Linked DNA regions of Pirellula sp. SH-Sr6A. The protein of the gene in region 1 interacts with the protein of each later gene in a pairwise test. Links are inferred from orthologs where the notes say so. Each region holds a gene or a part of one and is shown in the gene's direction. Other genes may lie near its edges.

Evidence for each region. Proteins that work in one complex are often made in the same cells at the same time.
Region 2: the proteins of eno (region 1) and rpe interact in binary tests that used the Escherichia coli proteins (3 or more experiments, as listed by UniProt). The link is inferred for Pirellula sp. SH-Sr6A from one-to-one orthologs.

Annotation. Positions count from the first base shown.
Region 1 is NZ_CP011272.1:157,387-160,853, reverse strand. Bases 199-3,180 are described here. They hold eno (phosphopyruvate hydratase), read left to right. Parts: upstream 199-1,041; coding sequence 1,042-2,319; downstream 2,320-3,180. Other genes in these bases: VN12_RS00490 (serine/threonine protein kinase), read right to left, coding at 2,561-3,180; VN12_RS00500 (cytochrome-c peroxidase), read left to right, coding at 199-765. In the rest of the region: more of VN12_RS00500, read left to right, coding at 1-198; more of VN12_RS00490, read right to left, coding at 3,181-3,467. UniProt on the Escherichia coli protein: Catalyzes the reversible conversion of 2-phosphoglycerate (2-PG) into phosphoenolpyruvate (PEP). It is essential for the degradation of carbohydrates via glycolysis.
Region 2 is NZ_CP011272.1:1,778,934-1,781,836, reverse strand. It holds rpe (ribulose-phosphate 3-epimerase), read left to right. Parts: upstream 1-1,003; coding sequence 1,004-1,804; downstream 1,805-2,903. Other genes in the region: accD (acetyl-CoA carboxylase, carboxyltransferase subunit beta), read left to right, coding at 2,528-2,903; VN12_RS07030 (histidine phosphatase family protein), read left to right, coding at 1,839-2,531; VN12_RS07040 (lactate/malate dehydrogenase family protein), read left to right, coding at 1-786. UniProt on the Escherichia coli protein: Catalyzes the reversible epimerization of D-ribulose 5-phosphate to D-xylulose 5-phosphate.

The DNA of each region.
Region 1 (3,467 bases):
GGGACACTCGAAGACCAAGCGGTAGGTCCAATTGCCAACCCGATTGAAATGGGGCACACCCACGATGCCTGCATTGGGAGCCTCGGGAAGATCGAAGGTTATCGCATTCAGTTTGAAAAAGTCTTCGGACGCGCTCCCAATATCGACGATGTTGGGCGTGCCATTGCGACCTTTGAGCGCGCTCTCGTTACGGAAGCCAGCCCATACGATCTTTATGAACCTGTCCGACAAATGCTGGTGGCATTCCCTGAAGAACTGGAGGATCTGGACGCGTTGAAGGAAGAGGATCCGCAACTCTATGCGCGATTTACCAAGGCGAAGGCCTTGTCGGATGAGCATCCCATGAGCGACTCTGCCAAACGGGGGCGCGATTTGTTTTTCAGCGCTAAATCGAACTGCACCGCTTGCCACGTGGGGGTGAACTTCACCGACGAGCTTTACCACAACCTGGGTGTCGGGATGGAAGCCGCAGAACCAGACCTTGGCCGTTTCGCGGAGACCAAGCAAGAGAAAGACAAGGGAGCGTTCAAGACGCCGACGATTCGGAACATCGCGCAATCGGCTCCATACATGCACGATGGTTCCCAAAAAACGCTGGAGGAAGTCGTCGAGTACTATGCAAAAGGTGGGCATCCCAATCCCTATCTGAGCGATAAAATCAAAAAGCTTGATCTGACCGCCCAAGACAAGGCCGATTTGGTAGAGTTCATGAAGGCCCTCACAGGACCGCTCCCCAAGGTCGAAATGGGACGGCTTCCTCAATAGCCCCCCAGATTCCACTCCGAACGATGGCTCGGCTGCCTCGTTCCATCGACGAAGCAGCCCTTTTTCTTCCAAACGGTTGCCCCCAACCGACCCGAGGTGTGCGAACACCTCGGGTTTTCTTTTGCGCGAACCATTTGAAGTAGCCAAGAAGCCAACGCTCCGCCACAATGCGCAAAACGTTGTATGTGGGGAGCAAACGGGCGCGGGCTCGAAGTCTGAGCAAATGCCCACCCCCGCCGGCTTACTCTGATTTCTTTGGACATTGGCAGGTATTTCATGAGCCTTATCGAGCGCATTCACGGTCGTCAGATTTTCGATTCTCGAGGCAATCCTACGGTTGAAGTCGACGTAACGCTCGTCGATGGCTCCACCGGCCGCGCGGCGGTACCCAGCGGTGCCAGCACCGGCGCCCACGAAGCATGGGAACTCCGCGACGGCGATAAGTCCAAGTACATGGGTAAAGGGGTTCTCAAAGCGGTTGAGAACATCAATTCGCAAATTGCCGAAAACCTCATCGGCTTCGATGCGCTCGATCAACGAGGCGTCGATGCGATGCTCCGCCAAATCGATGGAACGTCCAACAAGAAGAATCTTGGTGCCAACGCGATGCTCGGCGTCTCTCTGGCAACTGCGAAGGCGGCAGCTCATTTCACGAATCAACCTCTCTACCGATACCTGGGTGGAGCCGGCGCGCACCTCCTGCCAGCACCCATGATGAATATCGTCAACGGAGGTCAGCACGCTGACAACTCCGTCGACGTACAAGAGTTCATGGTCATGCCCCTCGGCTTTGACTCGTTCACCGACGCACTCCGCGCCGGAACAGAAATCTTCCACAACTTGAAGAAGGTTCTGAGCGAGAAGAAACTGAACACTGCCGTTGGAGACGAAGGTGGATTCGCACCTGACCTAGGCAGCAACCGCGAAGCCCTCGATCTGATCATGGAAGCGATCAAGCGAGCCGGATACCAAGCGGGCAAACAGATCTTCATCGCATTGGATGTCGCTGCGACCGAGTTCTACGATGAAAAGACAAAGAAGTATACCATCGACGGGAAGCAACTCTCCGGCGATGAAATGGTCGACTTCCTGGCAAACTGGGTCGATAACTACCCGATCTGCTCGATCGAAGACGGATGCTCCGAAGATGACTGGGACTCTTGGAAGAAGCTCACCGAACGCGTCGGCGGCAAGGTCCAATTGGTAGGTGATGATTTGTTCGTGACCAACACCGAGCGACTGCAGCGAGGGATCGATCAAGGAATCGCGAATAGCATCTTGATCAAAGTGAATCAAATCGGAACCTTGACCGAGACCATCGAAGCGATCCAATTGGCACACCGAAATGGTTACTCGAGCATCTCGAGTCACCGAAGTGGCGAAACCGAAGACGCCACCATCGCCGACTTGGCCGTTGCTCTCTCGACCGGGCAAATCAAGACCGGATCGGCTTCTCGTTCGGACCGAATGGCCAAGTACAATCAACTGCTGCGAATCGAAGAAGAGCTGGGTGAAGGCGCTCGCTACGCCGGCCCTCTCTTCCGCCGCAAGTAGTCCGTCGGTCGCATTGGAATTTCGATCGCTGTCGATTGGATCAAACCGGAGTTTTGCACAGAACGGCTGCGTTGCAGCCGCGACCGTGTTGATCTCCGGTTTTTTGTTGGTCCTCGATGTTGGTCCTCGATGTTGGTCCTCGATGTTGGTCCTCGATGTTGGTCCTCGACGATGGTCGGCGAGGCAATCTCTATAGTTTGTAAGTAGGCGGTCGCCGCTCCCCTGCGACGCGAATCATGGGTTACCGAGCAGATGCTACCGTTCTACGTTCAAGCCCTTGTCGATGGAACATCTTTCCGAGCGCTCGAACGGCCCAATAAACGTACGCTGTTACGAATACACTTTGCGGAATGATCCAGTACCATCCGGCCCAGTCGTAATATTCACCCGGCTCGAGCGGCTGACTCCACCCATGAAGGCTCAAAATTCCTCCCGCCGTGAGGATTGCTCCGAGCACGATATAAAAGAAAATAGCGAAGACTCCACGCCATTGTTTCTGAACACATCGATGCACTATCAATCCGATCATCCCGACGATCGGCGAGAATAAAAGCGCCAATCCATAACTTGTAAACCAGCCACCTCCTTCGGTCCCTTGTTGCACCCGAAGCGTGATCAGCGAAATGGCGACGAGAATGGGTAGCAATAACAGCCATCTAAGGCCCCACTTCCGCTTTCGAAAGGTTGTCCACAAATAGAGGCCAGGGATCCAAACCAGCAACACGGATTGGAAGAGACCGGTTACTAGAAACGCAACAACCTCCATGGGTAATTCGGTCGCCATCGAATTTTGCATCCAAGGCAATGGCCTTTGAAATCGCACATCGCGCTCCGTCGATACCAAGGAAATCGGTGACTGGATATTTCTCGATGACGGTGTATCGCTGCACGCTGCCCTCGCATTGGATTGATCGAGGTGATTGGTGACGACGATTGGGAGTTCTCCATCTCGGCGCGGGATAGCGAGAGTCGGTACGATTTCATTCGAATACGTTCGATGTCTCGTCGGACCGTGACTCCACCAATGTCGATCCCCGGTCTCGCTATCGAATGCCGAGACGCTGGGATGTTCCCCCCACGAGTGCAGTACGATGCTAGGAGGATGGGACGCACTCAGCGAATGGACCTCCACGTTCGCTGGATAGCGG
Region 2 (2,903 bases), 1.6 Mb from region 1 along the record:
AGCGTCGCCGATCAACTATGCACCTCGGGCGGGTACGAGCAGATTCCTGATTCCGACATCATTTGCATAACCGCTGGCTTGCGACGGAAACCGGAGGAATCCCGCCTCGATTTGATCAATCGCAACACCGATTTGTTCGTAGGGATTCTGGATGAGATCAAGAAAGTAGGAATGAAGAAGTCGGCGATTGTGTTGGTTGTCTCCAATCCCGTCGACATTTTGACCTTCGTCGCGGCCAAGCGATTGGGGCTCCCGGCAACGCAAGTCATCGGATTGGGAACGCAACTCGATACGATTCGATTCTGCTCATTGATCGCGGACGCGTTGGGCACGGCACCGACGCAGACCAAGGCATTGATTTTGGGCGAGCATGGTGACAGCATGATTCCTGTTTGGTCGAGCGCGACAGTCGGTTCATTGCCGTTGGAAAAGTATCCAGGATGGAACAGTGTGCTCGCAGACAAAATCTTCACCCGGACGAAAGGATCTGGAGCGGAGTGCCTTTCGAAGAAAGGTGGGGCTGGTTTCGCGGTTGGGATTGCGATACGAGATGTCGTCGATGCTATTGCACTCGACCAGAACCGCATTCTTCCCGTCTCCACCGTGCAAGACGGGGCTTGCTACGGAATCGATCAGGTTGCGATTTCGGTCCCCACCGTCGTCGGTCGAACCGGTGCTTTGCAGCGGATTGAGTTGGATCTTTGGCCTAAGGAGTTGCAGGGGCTTAAAGCGAGTGCCGCGGCCATCAAGCCAACCTTGGATACCGTCCTCAAGCGAATCGGTTAATGCGATTCCCCAATCCTTGAAAAGGAAAGGGGACTAGGGCGTGAAACGGGGACCTTTCGTTTCTCTCCCGCGAGCGCGGCAAACCGACCGCGTTCGGAGGGAAAATTGCTGGCTGTATTTGTTTTTTTAATGACGCGTAAGTCCTCTCTGATTCTGGACTTACGGATTTGGGTGGGGCAGCTGGTGGGTTGGCTGGCAGGGATCGGCATTTTGCCCCTTGCCTAACCACTGCGAGCTTGTTTATTGTGGAGTGTATTGCAGCGATGGATTGCTGGCGTTAGCCTGCTTTGCTGCAAACCACCATCTAGCGGTCTATATGTCCGAACCATCCAGCAAGGCGACGGAAACGAGAAATCGGTTTCGATCTGCGAGCCCTGCCATCCTGCCATCCCTTCTGATGTGCGACTTCTCCAATTTGGAGCGGGAAGTTCGGCAATTGGAAGAGGCCGGGATCGCCGTGTTGCATTTGGACGTGATGGACGGTCACTTTGTACCGAATCTTACGTACGGCATGCCGATCGTCGAAGCCCTTCGCCGGGTGACCGACTTGGCGCTCGATGTTCACTTGATGATTTCTGATCCGAGCCAGTACGCCCATGCTTTTATTGAGGCAGGGGCGGACGCGATCACATTTCACATCGAGGCGGAGTCGAACCCTGAGGGATTGCTAAGGTCGATCCAGTCACACGGAGTTCTCGCAGGGCTAGCGATCAATCCGCAGACTGGCTGGGAGACTGTAACGCCATTCGTGGAATTCTGTGACCTGTTTCTGGTCATGAGTGTCCAAGCGGGATTTGGCGGGCAAGCGTTCAATCCGATTGCGTTGGAGCGGCTCTCGCAGTTGCACGACCAGTACGGCGATCGTTTGTTGTTGGAAGTTGATGGTGGTGTCAATGAAAAAACAATCGGTTCCTGCGTTGCTGCTGGGGCCGATTTGCTAGTGGTGGGGTCTGCGTTGTTCAAGCAGCCGGACTACTGCCAAGCGATCACTCGATTGCAAGCGGCGTACTCCCCATGAGCGGCCGCATTTCGTTCCTCTCTGGATTGATTGTATGTGTAATGTTGTAGTGGTACGCCCTGGGGCCACTGTGTTCGATGAACAAGAACGAATCAAGGGAAGTCTGGATATTCCTCTCTCGTCGCATGGGTTGGAGCAAATCCAACGTGTCGCGACGGAACTGGAGCGATTGCCTATTGCTCACGTCTATTGCGGTCCTTGTGAATCCGCGCAGGAGACTGCCAAGGAGATCGCGGACCACTCCAAAGCGAAGTGGAAGGTCTGTGATTGCTTTGCCAATTTGGACCATGGACTTTGGGAGGGAAAGCGGATCGACGAAGTGAAGCGTCAGCAGCCGAAGTTGTTCCGCCAGGTTCAAGACAATCCTCGAGCGTTCTGTCCACCGGGCGGGGAAACGATTGACGAGGCGGAGGCTCGCGTTTCAAAATTGCTAAGCAAGCTATGCAAAAAGCACGCAAATGAGACAATTGCGGTCGTCGTTTCCGAGCCGCTCGCTACGTTGGTAGCGAACAAATTGATGGAAACCGACATCGACGATATGTGGGAGTCGGAGTGCGATAACGGGAGTTGGGAATTGATCGACGCAGATACGCATCAGTGTGTCGATTCCGATTCTCAGGTTTCTGGATCGCTAACCGATGGGCAGCAGTCAGCGATGGGCGATTCGAACGCCCTCGCAGGATCATCCTCGCACACCAGTTATATTCGGCCTGAATACGCGACATGAGCACTTTAGAGAACGAATCCAAGCAAGCGAGCCGACGTGGCGTACCTGAAGGTCTTTGGATCAAGTGCGCCGGGTGCAACGAGACGATCTACCGCAAAGAGGTAGAACGGAATTTGAATGTTTGCCCCAAGTGCAACTATCACATGTACGTTTCGGCTTGGGATCGCATCTCGCAATTGCTCGACGAGAATACCTTCGAGATCTGTGATGAGAGTGTATTGCCGACAGATCCCCTCTCCTTCTCGGACAAAAAAACCTACGCGCAACGACTTGTCGATGAGCAAACCCGCACGGGGTTGACCGATGCAGCTGTTTGCGGGACTGGGATGATTCGCGCCCGCCGGGTTGCGATTGCTATCACCGATTCGGCCT